2 regions of the Bradyrhizobium sp. MV1.5 genome follow, and region 2 is predicted to be linked to the other one. Evidence: riboswitches for the same ligand, from Rfam matches in the RefSeq annotation. Region 2 holds a riboswitch; the other holds the start of a gene.
What was found. A riboswitch is a leader RNA that binds a small molecule or an ion and turns the genes downstream of it on or off. The one in region 2 is predicted to bind S-adenosylmethionine.
Positions count from the first base shown of each region.

Region 1: it holds a riboswitch for S-adenosylmethionine, as region 2 does, so the genes downstream of both, metX (homoserine O-acetyltransferase MetX) here and AC0L2J_RS22975 (O-succinylhomoserine sulfhydrylase) in region 2, are expected to answer to the same signal.

Region 1 is NZ_JBVVPL010000003.1:149,057-156,237, reverse strand. Features, by position in the region: gene AC0L2J_RS04405 (alpha/beta fold hydrolase) at 1-71, shown strand, start outside; gene metW (methionine biosynthesis protein MetW) at 194-856, opposite strand; gene metX (homoserine O-acetyltransferase MetX) at 870-2,072, opposite strand; SAM riboswitch at 2,163-2,242, opposite strand; gene AC0L2J_RS04390 (chorismate mutase) at 2,447-3,295, shown strand; gene hisC (histidinol-phosphate transaminase) at 3,330-4,424, shown strand; gene AC0L2J_RS04380 (prephenate/arogenate dehydrogenase family protein) at 4,421-5,359, shown strand; gene AC0L2J_RS04375 (DUF2125 domain-containing protein) at 5,459-6,643, opposite strand; gene AC0L2J_RS04370 (gamma-glutamylcyclotransferase) at 6,754-7,181, shown strand, end outside.
Region 2 is NZ_JBVVPL010000026.1:40,297-47,477, forward strand. Features, by position in the region: gene AC0L2J_RS22960 (hypothetical protein) at 1-1,033, opposite strand, end outside; gene AC0L2J_RS22965 (PAS domain-containing protein) at 1,157-1,567, opposite strand; gene AC0L2J_RS22970 (2'-deoxycytidine 5'-triphosphate deaminase) at 1,673-2,809, opposite strand; SAM riboswitch at 2,890-2,969, shown strand; gene AC0L2J_RS22975 (O-succinylhomoserine sulfhydrylase) at 3,040-4,236, shown strand; gene AC0L2J_RS22980 (SGNH/GDSL hydrolase family protein) at 4,385-5,377, opposite strand; gene AC0L2J_RS22985 (SGNH/GDSL hydrolase family protein) at 5,390-6,169, opposite strand; gene AC0L2J_RS22990 (OpgC domain-containing protein) at 6,169-7,181, opposite strand, start outside.

The sequences.
Region 1 (7,181 bases), on a different contig from region 2:
AACGGTTCGTCACGCTGGTGGAAGCGGGAAGATGGCCGGTGCGCGATGCGCGGACGTTGGCGGCGCATTAGCGCGAAGACGTCATCATACGCGCCGTCGCGTAGCCCGGATGGAGCGCAAGCGTAATCCGGGGCCTTCGCCTCCGCGGATAGAATCCCGGATTGCGCTACGCTTCATCCGGGCTACGGGAATCCTACTTCCTGCCGCCTCGCGTCAGCAAGAACACGCCCTGCTCGCCGAACAGATTCCACACCCACCAGGGCATCCGCAGCCGCAGCGGACGGCCGTAGAGGTCGAGCGCCTCGGCACGTTCCATCTTGACGTCGATCGCGTCGCAAAGCTCGACGAAATCCTTGATGGTGCAGAAATGGATGTTGGCGGTGTCATACCAGCTTGCCGGCAGATTCTCCGTCCGCGGCATGTGGCCGCCGATCAGGAGCTGGAGCCGCATCTTCCAGAAGCCGAAATTCGGGAACGACACGATGGCGCGGCGGCCGATGCGCAGCAAATTCTCCAGCACCACTTTCGGCTGCCGCGTCGCCTGCAACGTCTGCGACAGGATCACGTAGTCGAAGGCGTCATCCGGATAGTTCACGAGGTCAGTGTCGGCATCGCCCTGCACCACTGCAAGGCCCTTGGCGACACAGCGGTTGACGCCCTCGCGCGACAGCTCGATGCCGCGGCCGTCGACGCCGCGGGTTTCCAGCAGCTGGAGCAGGTCGCCCTCGCCACAGCCGACGTCGAGCACCTTCGAGCCCGGCTTGACCATCTCGGCCACCAGCACATGGTCGGCGCGAAAATCACCGGGCTGCCCGGTCGCAACGCCGCCCAGCGGCAACGCTTCCTGTACAGACATGGCTAGCCGTCCTTTAAGCTTTCTTGGCAGTGAGCCCGCGCGCCTTGCCTGCCGATTGCAGGAAGGCACGGCCGATGTCGAAGAACTCGGGCACGTCGAGCAGGAACGCGTCGTGGCCGCGATCGGTTTCGATCTCGGCGAACGACACCCGCGCACTCGACGCATTCAGGGCGTGCACCAGCGCGCGCGATTCCGAGGTCGGGAACAACCAGTCGCTGGTGAAGGAGACCACGCAGAAGCGGGTCTGGATCCCCGCGAACGCCTTCGCCAGGACGCCGCCATGGTCGCCGGCGATGTCGAAATAGTCCATCGCGCGGGTCAGATAGAGATAGGAGTTGGCGTCGAAGCGCTCGACAAAGGACGAGCCCTGGTAGCGCAGATAAGACTCGACCTGGAAGTCGGCGTCGAACGAGAAAGTCGGCAGTTCGCGGTCCTGCATGCGCCGTCCGAATTTTCGATGCAGGGCGGCGTCCGAGAGATAGGTGATGTGCGCCGCCATCCGGGCGACAGCGAGCCCGCGATGCGGATGGAGGCCGTGGTCGGCATAGCCGCCATGGTGCCAATCGGGATCGGCCATCACCGCTTGGCGGCCAAGCTCGTGAAACGCGATGTTCTGCGCCGAGTGTCGTGTCGAGCAGGCAATCGCCAGCGCGGAGAACACGCGGCTCGGATAGGCCGCAGTCCATTGCAACACTTGCATGCCGCCCATCGAGCCGCCGACGACCGCGAACAGCGTGTCGATGCCGAGCCGGTCGATCAGCATCGCCTGCGCGCGCACCATGTCGGGGATGGTGATGACGGGGAAATCGAGACCCCAAACCTTGCCGGTCGCGGGATTGATCGAAGCCGGACCGGTCGAGCCCATGCAGCCGCCGATCACGTTGGAGCAGATGATAAAATACTCGCTGGGATCGAGCGGTCGGCCGGGGCCGACCAAGGTCTCCCACCAGCCGGGCTTGCCGGTGACAGGGTGCACATTGGCGACGTGCTGGTCGCCGGTCAGCGCATGGCAGATCAGGATCGCATTGGAGCGATCGGCATTCAGCTCGCCGTAAGTCTGGTAGGCGATCTGGAACGGGCTGAGATCGACCCCGCAATCGAGCCGCAGCGGCTGCTCCGAGCCGAACTGCGCGAGCTGCGAGCTCGGATGATCCACCTCGTGCGACCGCTCGTCGGCGGTGATCGCGGGACTCGGAATTGACTGGACGCCAACCATCTGACCATCGACCTCGTTTGCGATCGTAGAAGTGACCGCATTGACATCAGGCCATGAAAAACCCGGCCTGAACGATAGGTTCGGCCGGGATCGAAAGCGTCCCCGGCCTGTTTAGCGAGTTTTTTAACGTGGCTGCAAGCCGGCCGGCTCAAATGACCACGGAACGGGTAAAAACTACCGTCTCAGGCGGTTTTCGTCAAGTCGCGGCCCGGATCGCCCAAATTCGCCCGTCGCGCCGCGGGCGGAAAAGGCCCGATTTCCCATTGCAATTCTCTTTGCTTTCGCAGCCCCGACTGCCTAATCAGGACATCCATCGCAGCGGTGACGGCTCGACTGATCCGCATTGGAACGCCTCGCAACAGCACCTCACAGACATGTCCCAACGTCCGCCCGCGCCACCATCGCTCCAGGAATTGCGCAAGGAGATCGACGCGATCGACGAGGGCATGCATCGCCTGCTGATGCAGCGCGGCGACATCATCGACCGCCTGATCCAGGTGAAGCAGACCCAGGAGGTCGGCTCGGCGTTCCGTCCGGCGCGCGAGGCCGCCATGATGCGTGACCTCGTCCAGCGCCATCGCGGCATCCTGCCGCTCGACACCGTCGAGAGCATCTGGCGCGTCATCATCGCGACGTTCACTTACGTTCAGGCGCCGTTCTCCGTGCATGCCGACATTTCGGCAAGCGAGCCCGCGATGCGCGATTCCGTACGCTTCCATTTCGGATTCACCGTGCCTTACGTCGCGCATTTCAGCGCGCAAGCAGCGGTCGAGGCGGTGGCGAAATCCAAGGGCGACCTTGCGCTGGTCTCGGCGACCTCCAGCCGCACACCATGGTGGCTGGAGCTGGAAGCAGAAGGCGCACCGAAGATCATCGCACGGCTGCCTTTCGTCGAGCGCGCCGACCATCCGGCGGCGTTGCCCGTGTTCGCGGTCTCGCGCGTCGCCGACAGCGCCCTGGTGACGGAGGTCGAGACCTTCAGCGTGCGCGTGTCGGGGTGGAACGCCGAGGTCGCGCGCGCCCTGTCGCCGCTCGCCGAGATCGTGGCGGTGCCCGATACCGCCTTCGACGGCGCCGCGCTGCTGGTCTCGGTCACCGCGACGAGCAGCCTCGACAAAATCAAGACTGCCCTGATCGAAGCGGGTGCCTCGGTGCGCTCCACGGCCCTCGTCGGCAGCCACGCAACGCGCTATACGGTGCCCCCGACCGGGTCGAAATCGTAAGTCGCGAACCGCTTAAGCCATTCCGGAGTTAAAGATGTCCCGCCCCGTGCCGAACCCCGGCATTCTCGATATTGCTCCCTACACGCCCGGCAAGACCCCGGTGCCGGAGCCGGGCCGCAAGGTGTTCAAGCTCTCGGCCAACGAAACGCCGTTCGGGCCCTCGCCGAGGGCGATCGAGGCGTTCAAGCACGTGGCTGATCATCTGGAAGACTATCCGGAAGGAACCTCGCGCGTGCTGCGCGAAGCGATCGGGCGCACCTTCGGGCTCGATCCCAACCGCATCATCTGCGGCGCCGGCTCGGACGAGATCCTCAACCTGCTCGCTCACACCTATCTGAGCCATGGCGACGAGGCGATCTCGACCACGCACGGCTTCCTCGTCTACCCGATCGCGACCATGGCGGTCGGCGCCAGGAACGTCGTCGCGGCGGAGAAGAACCTCACCGCGGATGTTGACGCCATCCTGAAAGCCGTGACGCCGCGGACGAAACTGGTCTGGCTCGCCAACCCCAACAACCCGACCGGCACCTATCTGCCGTTCGACGAGGTCAAGCGCCTGCGCGCCGGCCTGCCGTCGCACGTGCTGCTGGTGCTGGACGCGGCCTATTGCGACTACGTTTCGCGCAACGACTATGAAATGGGGATCGAGCTGGTCGCGACCACCGAGAACACGGTGGTGACGCACACCTTCTCCAAGATCCACGGTCTCGCCGCGCTGCGCATCGGCTGGATGTTCGGCCCCGAGCATATCATCGACGCGGTCAACCGCATCCGCGGTCCCTTCAACGTGTCGACGCCGGCGATGTACGCTGCCGTTGCCGCGATCGAGGACACCGAGCACCAGGCCATGTCGAAGCAGTTCACCGAGACCTGGCGCAACTGGCTCGCCGAGGAGATCGGCAAGCTCGGGCTGAAGGTGACGCCGAGCGTCGCCAATTTCGTGCTGATCCACTTTCCGACCGAGGGCAAGACCTCGGACGCCGCCGACGCCTTCCTCACCAAGCGCGGGCTGGTGCTGCGCAGCTTGAAGAATTACGGCCTGCCGCATTCGCTGCGCATGACCATCGGCACCGAGGAGGCCAACCGCCTCGTCGTCGAGGGCCTGCGCGACTTCATGGCCGGACGATGAGCGCGACCCCGCATTTCCAGCGCGTCGCGCTGATCGGCTTCGGCCTGATCGGCGGCTCGATCGCGCGCGCTGCGAAGCTCCAGGGCCTGGCTGGCGAGATCGTCACCACCGCGCGCTCGGAGAAGACGCGCGCACGCGTGATCGAGCTCGGCATCGTCGATCAGGTCGTGGCGACCAATGCAGAAGCCGTGAAGGACGCCGATCTCGTCATCCTCTGCATTCCCGTCGGCGCTTGCGGGCCGGTGGCACAGGAGATCGCCGCGCATCTCAAGCGAGGCGCGATCATCTCCGACGTCGGCTCGGTCAAGGGCGCCATCGTCAGGGATATGGCGCCGCATCTGCCGAATGGCGTTCATTTCGTGCCGGCGCATCCGGTTGCTGGCACCGAGCACTCAGGTCCGGACTCCGGCTTCGCCGAGCTCTTCATTAACCGCTGGTGCATCCTCACCCCGCCGGAGGGCGTTGATGCGGCTGCCACCGATCGCCTGCGCGCGTTCTGGGCGGCGATGGGCGCCAAGGTCGAAATCATGACGCCGGATCATCATGATCTCGTGCTCGCGATCACCAGCCATCTGCCGCATCTGATCGCCTACACCATCGTCGGCACCGCCGACGAGCTGGCGCAGGTGACGGAGTCCGAGGTCATCAAGTTCTCCGCCGGCGGCTTTCGCGATTTCACCCGCATCGCCGCCTCCGATCCGACGATGTGGCGCGACGTCTTCCTCGCCAACAAGGAAGCCGTGCTGGAGATGCTCGGCACCTTCACCGAGGATCTGGCCAAGCTCACTCGCGCGATCCGCCGCGGCGACGGCGAGGCGCTGTTCGACCACTTCACCCGCACCCGCGCCATCCGCCGCGGCATCGTCGAAATCGGCCAGGATTCGGCCGCGCCCGACTTCGGCCGGCCGCATGCGCAGCTCGGCAACAAGCCGTAGCACTGAAGTAGCCCGGATGGAGCGCAAGCGTAATCCGGGACCTCCGTCGCTTGAGGCAAGATTCCCGGATTGCGCTTCGCTCCATCCGGGCTACAGCAATCAATACAGCGGCGGGATCTGGCCGACCTTGACCGGGCCGAGCAGCACAGCGCCGTCGACGAATTTCAGCGGGAAGCTGCGAGCCTTCTTGCCTTCCAGCGTGCTCTCGGTGCCGATCGAATTGATGCCGGCGGCAACGCCGGCATTGGCGTTCTGCTTGATGACTTTGCCGAGGCCGGGAACGGCGCGGTCGAGCGCACCGAACAGATTGTTGAGGTCCTGTGACTTCACGCCGGGCGCAACGCGATCGAGGGTCGCCTGCGGCACCCCCTCCTCCAGCATCTTCTCGATGCCGAGCGCGGGGATCACGCGCTCGAGGCCCGTCACTGTCATTTGCAATTCGCCGTCGAGACGGCCGTTGGCCGAGAGCCCGAGCGTGCCGGCCGCAACCGCGATCATCTCGCCCTGCTGGATCCGGGACTGCACGATCTCGATATGGCCGCCGGCGGCCTGGATCTCGCGGAAGCGCTGCGGCCACGGCTTTGGCGTGAGGTCGGATAGTCCGGTGATCTTCGCCCGCGTGTCGGCCTCGAATGGCTCAGCGAGCAGCGGATGAACGCCCTGGATGCTGCCCTGCGCGATCTGGAGCACGGTCTCGATCACGGGATGGTCGGACGGCGATCCATCCGCGAGGCGCCCATGCAGCTCGACCTGTTTTGCGCGCGCGAGCGGCACCTGCACGCTGCCGTCGACCCGGTTGACGGTTGGTTCCTCGAACACGATGGAGGCGCGCTCCGGCACGGCGGGCAGGCCGAACACGCTGCTGCGGCCCTTGCTCCAGTTCACGACGAAGGTGCTTTGCGTGACGCCGTCAGTGAGCGTCGCGGGTGCGGTGAATTCGGCGATGACGCGCTTGGGATCGTAGACCTGGGCGACAACCAGGATGTTGTCGAGCTTCGCCGTGAACGGCGTCTTGCTGGCGTTCTGCGACACCAGGGCGACGCTGGCGCCGGAGCATTGGACCTCGAAGCGGAAGGGGAAGCCCGCGATCGAGCGCTTGGCGCAATCATAGACGCGGCCGGATCTGGCCTCCTGCGCGCGCCAGGCGTCGGCGGCGATTTCGGCCTGCGACGCCGCATAGAACCAGAAGCAGCTCCACGCCACCGCGAGGATCAGGAGGATGACAGGGGCGATGAAAAGGCCCCAGCGGGAGCGCCGGCGCGCGGCAACGGTCATATCGGACATGCGGCGATCCTTTGACCCCTGATTTTGTCAAATGTAAGCGAGGTGCGGCTGCGACGAAAGGCTGAGAATTCGCTTCGCTTGGGGGCGCGGTTCTGGTAGCCGTGCCCGAAATGTCGGAAATCACCCTCCCCTCCGTCACCACAGCCAAAGGCGACCTCTGGGTGTTCGGCTACGGCTCGCTGATGTGGCGGCCGGGCTTCGAATTCGAGGAGCGCGTCCCGGCGCGGCTGGTCGGCGAGCATCGTGCGCTCTGTGTCTATTCCTTCGTCCACCGTGGCACGCCGGAGAAGCCGGGTCTGGTGCTCGGACTCGACCGCGGCGGCGCCTGTCGCGGCATCGCCTTCCGCGTCGCCGAAAAGAACCGCGCCGACGTCGTCGCCTATTTGCGCGCGCGCGAGCAGGTGACGTCGGTCTATCGCGAAGTCATGCGCTCGGTGTGGCTGGAGAACGACGCGCGGCAGCGCGTCTCCGCGCTCGCCTATGTCGTCGATCGCGGCCATGTGCAATATGCCGGCCGGCTGTCGCTCACCGACCAGCA
Region 2 (7,181 bases):
ATGGCGGACGGCCGGGCGGTGTCGGGGACAGGTGCACGCCGATGTGCCGCCCGCATCCGGCCGCAAGCCCTTCGAACAACCCCGCCAGTACTTTGGCGCAAGCAGGGTGGTTATCGGCGACGCCGTCCATCAACTTCCAGCTCTGCTGACGGATTTCGAACGTGCCTTCGGATTGCGTCGTCTCAGCCACATCGTCCTGCGCGACAAACAGCGCGTCGAGGAACGTCGCGAACTCGCCCGCACCGCCGCGGCCCATCGACAGCGCCGCAGCGACCTCATCGAAATATTGCATCCCGATCAGCTTGCCGGTGAGGTGCAGGAGATAGCCCGCATCCTCCGGACCGAACAGCTGCACCATCACGGGCGCGGCGGTGCGCACATATTCCATCGCATAATTGCGATAGGCTTTTTCCAGTCGCGGTCTTGGCCAGCTTGCGACCGGCAAGGCCGGAGCCGCGGCGGCATCGAACAGCGGCGCTTCGAGATGCCTCGCGAACACGAGGCGCTGGTCGAGCTCGAGCGGTTGGTCATATTGGTGATAGTAGCCTTCGAGCCCGTCCTGGCCGTCGACGCTCTGCTTGGTGCAGACGAACCCCAATCTGGTATCGCCGAGCGCCACACCATTGTTGGCGTGCCAGCCGCGCAGCATCGCGCGCGAGACTTCGCCCGGCACGCCGCAGATGGCAGTGCCTTTCCAGATCCAGCGCGGCGGCGGATAGCGGATCCAGGCTTTGCGGTCGCTCTCATACATGTATTCGACGTGCACGCCGCCGATCCAGTTCGAGAGGTAGTGATATTGCGCGGCGGCGACTGCCGGCGGCAGATGGCTCAGCCCGAGCTTCTCCAGCCCCGGCAGAAAGCGCTCCTGCTGCTGGCGGCGGAACACGCGAAAGACGAACTCCGCAGCATCCGCCGTGCCACGACGCGTGACCACGGTGAGGATCAGGCCGGTGAAATAGGCGTGATAGAGATCGGCAACGGCGCGCCAGCGTTTCCATTGAGCTTCCTGCGCGACGTCTGATGCGGCGGTCATGTTCGCTCCCGATCGTTGTTTTGATGGAGTGTGTCACTGCATCCGGCGACGGACAAGCCGAGCCGCACGCGGGGCGCCCTGCACGCCGGCGCGCCAATTCCGCATCACGAAGTTTGCGCAGGCTTAGTTTTGCGCAGCTTTGGCGGCACGCTCGCGCTCGATGCGCTCGGTGACGTCGCGTGCCATCGCCACCGATCCCTGCACCACGCCAGCGGCGTCCCGCACCAGCGCAAAGGTCATCTCGATGTAGAGCTTGCGTCCGCCCTTGTGCAGCGCGCGGGTCAGTGTCGGTTTGCCGGCAAGCTTCATCGCGCCGCTGGCAAGCGCGGCCTCAAAGCCCTTCCAGTGCGCGGCGCGCAGATGTTCGGGAATGATCAGGTCGAGATTCTGGCCCAGCGCTTCGTCCGCGGAGAAGCCGAACAGCGCGGACGATGCGCGATTCCAGCGCATGATGGTGCCGGAGCGATCCGAATAGATCAGCGCATCCGCGACGTCGTCGAGGATTTTTGCGTCGAGTTCGGATGAATTGGTCATGTCAGCACCTTGTAGCCCGGATGGAGCGCAGCGTAATCCGGGATCGTGCCACAAGTGAGACTTTCCCGGATGACGCTTGCGCTCCATCCGGGCGAGGGGTGATCGCTACACCCGGAAATGCTTGCTCAGCTTCAGCCCCTGCGCCTGATAGTTCGAGCCGATGCGCTGACCGTACATGGCGTCGGGGCGCGCCAGCATCTTTTCATAGACGAGGCGGCCGACGATCTGGCCGTGCTCGAGGATGAACGGCACCTCGCGCGAGCGCACTTCGAGCACGGCGCGCGAGCCCAGCCCGCCGGCGCCGGCATAGCCGAAGCCGGGATCGAAGAATCCGGCATAATGCACGCGGAACTCGCCGACCAGCGGATCGAACGGCACCATCTCCGCGGCGTAATCGGGCGGCACCTGCACCGCCTCTTTCGACGCGAGGATATAGAACTCGCCTGGATCGAGGATCAGGCTGCCGTCGGGGCGGGCCGAGATCGGCTCCCAGAACTCCTCGACGGAATAGCCTGCGCGGCGATCGACGTCGATGACGCCGGTGTGGCGCTTGGCGCGGTAGCCGACGAAGCCCCCGCTCTTCTCGCCGGAAAGATCAACAGAGACGGCGACGCCGCCGGTGAGATCGGCATCGTCGATATCGACGAGACGCTCGGTCGCATGCAGCGCCTCGAGGTCGTCGATGTTGAGGATGGCATCGCCGGTGCGGAAGCGCACCTGGCTCAAGCGCGAGCCCTCGCTGACCAGCACCGGGAACGTCTTCGGGCTGATCTCGGCATAGAGCGGGCCGTGATAGCCGGCACCGATCATGTCGAAGCGGCGGGTGCCGTCGGCGATCACGCGGGTGAAGACGTCAAGCCGGCCGGTCGAGCTCTTCGGGTTGGCGGCCGCGACGATCTCCGGCGGCAGCGCGAGGCTTTCGAGCAACGGCACGATGTAGACGCAGTTGGTCTCCAGCACCGCGCCGTCGGCGAGGCTGAACTCGTGCAGCTTCAACTCGTCGATGCGCTCGGCCACGGTGGCGCCGGGACCGGGCAGGAAGCTGGCGCGCACGCGATAGGCGATGTCGCCGAGACGCAAATCGAGGCTCGCCGGCTGGATCTGGCTTTCGACGAAGTCGTAAGCGGGCAGGATGAGACCGCCCTCCGCCATCGCCGCGATCATGCGGTCGGGCAGGATACCATTGGCGTCGGCGGCAACCGTGAACGTCAACCGGGGGTCCTCAGCAGGGATCAAACACATCCCGACATGCGGGAAATATGAGCGTTTTACGGCTATCCGATGGACGTCTTGACGGAAAGGGCATTGCGGAATATGAGCATGACTTATCCCGTGGTGATTTGAGCCGGCCGGCTTGCAGCCACGTTAAATAAGTCGCTAAACAGGCCGGGGACCTCTGTGATCCCGGCCCGTGGAGATGTTCCAGGCCGGTTTTTTTGTGACCATTTTCGGTGGTCACTTCAGGAGGTCCTATGTCGAAGTCCCCGGCGCCAACCGCCCACTACCGTCCCGAAACCCGCCTGGTCCATTCCGGCACTTTGCGCTCGCAATATGGCGAGACCTCGGAGTCGCTGTTCCTGACCCAGGGCTACGTCTACAACAGCGCCGAGGAGTGCGAGGCGCGGTTCAAGGGCGAGGACCCCGGCTTCATCTATTCACGCTACTCCAATCCGACCATCTCGATGTTCGAGCGGCGCATGATCGAGCTCGAAGGCGCCGAAGCGGCCCGTTCGGCGGCGACCGGCATGGCCGCGGTGACGACCGCGATCCTGGCGCCGCTCAAGGCCGGCGATCACGTCGTGGCTTCGCGCGCGCTGTTCGGCTCGTGTCTCTACGTCGTGCAGGATTTGCTGCCGCGCTACGGCATCGAGACCACGCTGGTCGACGGCCTCGATCTCGACCAATGGCAGCGCGCCATGAAGCCGAACACCAAGACGTTTTTCCTGGAGAGCCCGACCAATCCGACGCTCGACGTGCTCGACATTCCCGGCATTGCCGAGATCGCGCACAGCGGCGGCGCGCGGCTCGTCGTCGACAACGTGTTCGCCACTCCGATCTGGCAGAGCCCGCTCGCGCTCGGCGCCGACGTCGTGGTCTATTCCGCGACCAAGCACATCGACGGCCAGGGCCGCTGTCTCGGCGGCATCATCCTGTCCTCGGAAGCGTTCATCGCCGAGCACATCCACAATTTCATGCGCCAGACCGGCCCGTCGATCTCGCCGTTCAACGCCTGGGTCCTGCTCAAGGGCCTGGAGACGCTCGCCGTGCGCGTGCGCGCGCAGACCGAGACGGCGGCGCGCATCGCGGACGTGCTGGCGAGCCATCCGAAGATCTCACGGCTGGTGTTTCCCGGCCGCGCCGATCATCCGCAAGCTGCATTGGTGAAGAAACAGATGCGCGGTGGCTCGACGCTGGTCGGCCTCGAGGTCAAGGGCGGCAAGCAGGCGGCGTTCCGCGTGCTCAACGAGCTCAAGCTTGCCAAGATCTCGAACAATCTCGGCGACGCCAAGAGCCTCGTCACGCATCCGGCAACGACGACGCATCAGCGCCTCAAGCCGGAAGACCGCGCCGCGCTCGGCATCAGCGAAGGCTTTATCCGCTTCTCGGCGGGGCTCGAGCACGCGGACGATCTGATCGAGGATCTGACCGCGGCGCTGGAGAAGGCGTGAATTATTGTCGTCCCGGCGAAGGCCGGGACCCATAACCACAGGAAGCAGTTTGGCGAAGACCCAGAGTTAAGGGGGGGGAGCGGTACGAACACCGCGCACCATTGATGGATCACGCGGTATGGGTCCCGGCCTTCGCCGGGACGACAAGTCACATCGGCCGGTAGGTCCGCACGTCCGCGGGCACGTTGACGCCGAGCTTGATCTGGCCGACGGAGCGGATGATGTCGTCGCCGAGGAGCTGGGCGAAGCAGGCGTAGCCCCAATCGTTCATGTGCAGGCCGTCGGCGATCACGAAACTCTCGACCGGAAGCGATTGCTTTTCGTGCCAGTCGCGCATCACCTCGAAGCGCGGAAAGATGCCGACGTGACGGAGCTCGGCGACCTTGCCGAGCAGCTTCACCATCTTGCCGGCGCTGTCCGCGCGCTGGTTGACGGCGGGCGAATATTGCGGATCGACCAGCACGACGTCGGCATCGCCGGCGGCCTGGATGCGGCTGATGCCGTCCTCGACCAGTTTGGCGGTATCGCCGGGATCGAGATTGCGCAGCACCGCATTGGTGCCGACCTGCCAGATCACCAGATCCGGATGCACGTCGATCACCTCTTTCTGGAGACGCTTCATCATCTCGGGCGCGTCCTCGCCGCCGACGCCGGCATTGACGACGGTGATGTCGGCGGTCGGATAGTGCCGGCGCAGCTGCGCGGCAAGGCGATTGGGATAGTTGAACTCCGGCGAGCTCGCGCCGAATCCCGCGGTCGAGGACGAGCCGAACGCGACGATGACGACGGGCTGGCCGGCGACGAGCTTGCCCGCGACGTGCGGCAGCGAGCCCATCGCCTTCGCGCCGCCCTTCGGCGACAGGCAGGGCACGCGGCTGAAGACGTCGCCGGCGGATTTCGCGACCTGCTTCACCTTGTCGATGGCGCGCGCCGTGATGCCGCGCTGGTCGGGGGACGTCGCTGCGACTGTGGTCTGGGACGGTGAAGCGGGAGCCGGATCAGCCGACTGCTCCGGGGCCGGCGTTGCCTGTGCGGCCTGCGTCTGCGCGTGCGACTGCGAGGCCGGACTCAGCACCAGCAGCAGCGCTGCTGCGGGCACAGCCAGCCATGCCGTCAGGCAAAAAGGGCGGAGAGAACTCATTAACGCTAGACCTCAATTTTGCTGCTGGGCCGGCTCCAGATGCGCAGCGTCGATCACGAACTGTGCCAACGCCCGGCCGAGGCAATCATGGACCTGTTTCGCCAGCTCAGGCCCGCGCGACGGGCTGAACAGGTCGAACTGCCCCTGATCATTCCACTGCCGCATGATCGCGAACCGATCGAACAGCGGAATATCGTGCTCCTGCGCCACCACCCGCATATTGTCGAGGTATGGCGGCACCGAGATCATGGTTTCGGTACGCGGACTGTACTGCAAGTTCATCAAGACGACGTCAGCCCCTGCCTTTTGCAACGCAACAACCCCTTCGGTCACCGCGCCACGAAAATCATCGGGATCGATGGCTCGGATAGCATCGACGGTCCCGGTCTGCCAGATGACCAAAGTAGGCGTTTTTGCTTCCATCAGCTTAACGAAGCTGGCGGCCGCCTCCTCGGCCGTCTTCTTGCTCTGTATTTCTACGGAGACGTGCACCGTCTCGGACGGCGGCAGCTTGTCCTTCAGGATGGTCTGCATCCGCGCCGGATAAGAGGCGTCCTCGGAAGCCGGGATCGTGGTCGAGCGACTGCCGATGACCAGGATTTCGAGCGGCTTGCCGGCCTTGATGGCATCGGCGACCTTGGGAAGCTGGCTTTCGCTGGTGAGCAGATAGGAGGGCACTTCACAGGCTGCGGGCACGGCTGAAGCAGCCGGCGCAGCATCATCCGCGCGCGCCGGAGGCGCGGCGAGACCACCGCACAGCAGGATCAGGCTCAGGAAAACCTTCGCCTTCATCAGCCCCCTCCCGCCATATCGGCGCTGCCGACGGCGCTTTTGGTTTTCGAACCGCTCTTGTCAGCCACCCGCTTGTACCACGAAATCAGCCAGGCCATGGCCCACATGATCAGGATTCCGGAGAGGCTAATTAGCGCATGCATGACCGGGCCGCCCGAGACTTCGGCCAGGATGAAATGTCCGGCAAAGGCGAGGAAGACGCCGAGACAGAATATCTCCAGGGAATGCGATCCGCACAGGATCAGCGGCCGCAGCCAGGGCGATTTCAGGCCGGGCCAGTCCCGCGGCAGGACGCGCACGGTGAGCGCGGCCAGCGCCAGGAAATGCGTGAAGCGCAGCACGTCCAGGTCGGCCTTGTCGATCGGATACATCCACTGCTCGAGCCGCTTCGGCATGAAGTGGGAGAGCTGCGGCACATACCAGGTCAGCGTCACGTAGAATGCCGCGACCAGATAGGCGATCGCGATCCACATCGTCACCCGCGAAGCCAGGATGCGCGACATCCGTCGCGCACCTCCGAGCGCGCACCATGCCCCGAACACGAACAGCAATTGCCAGGCGAAGGGATTGAAGGCCCAGAAGCCGTTCGGATAGGCCGACAGGTAGAGATCGTATTCCCAGGTCACCGCGTAGAGCGCGACCGAGAGGCCGAGCGTCACGTCGGGGCGCCATTTCATCAGCCACAGGATCAAGGGCAGCGCCAGCATCAGCACGATGTAGAGCGGCAGCACGTCCATGTTGACGGGACGGAAGCGCAGCAGCAGCGCCTGCACGATCGTGACGTCGGGCTGCTTGAGGAAATCCATGATGCCCATCTCTTCGGTGTAGAGCGGGTTCTCGAACCTGGTCGCGACGTAGGAGATTTCGGCAAGGAAGATCGTGAACAGGAAGACGTGGGCGACGTAGATCTGCCAGACGCGCCGCAGGATGCGCGCGGTGGCGACGACGATGCCGGACTCCAGCATCGCCCGACCGTAGACGAAGGCGGCGGTATAGCCGGAGATGAAGATGA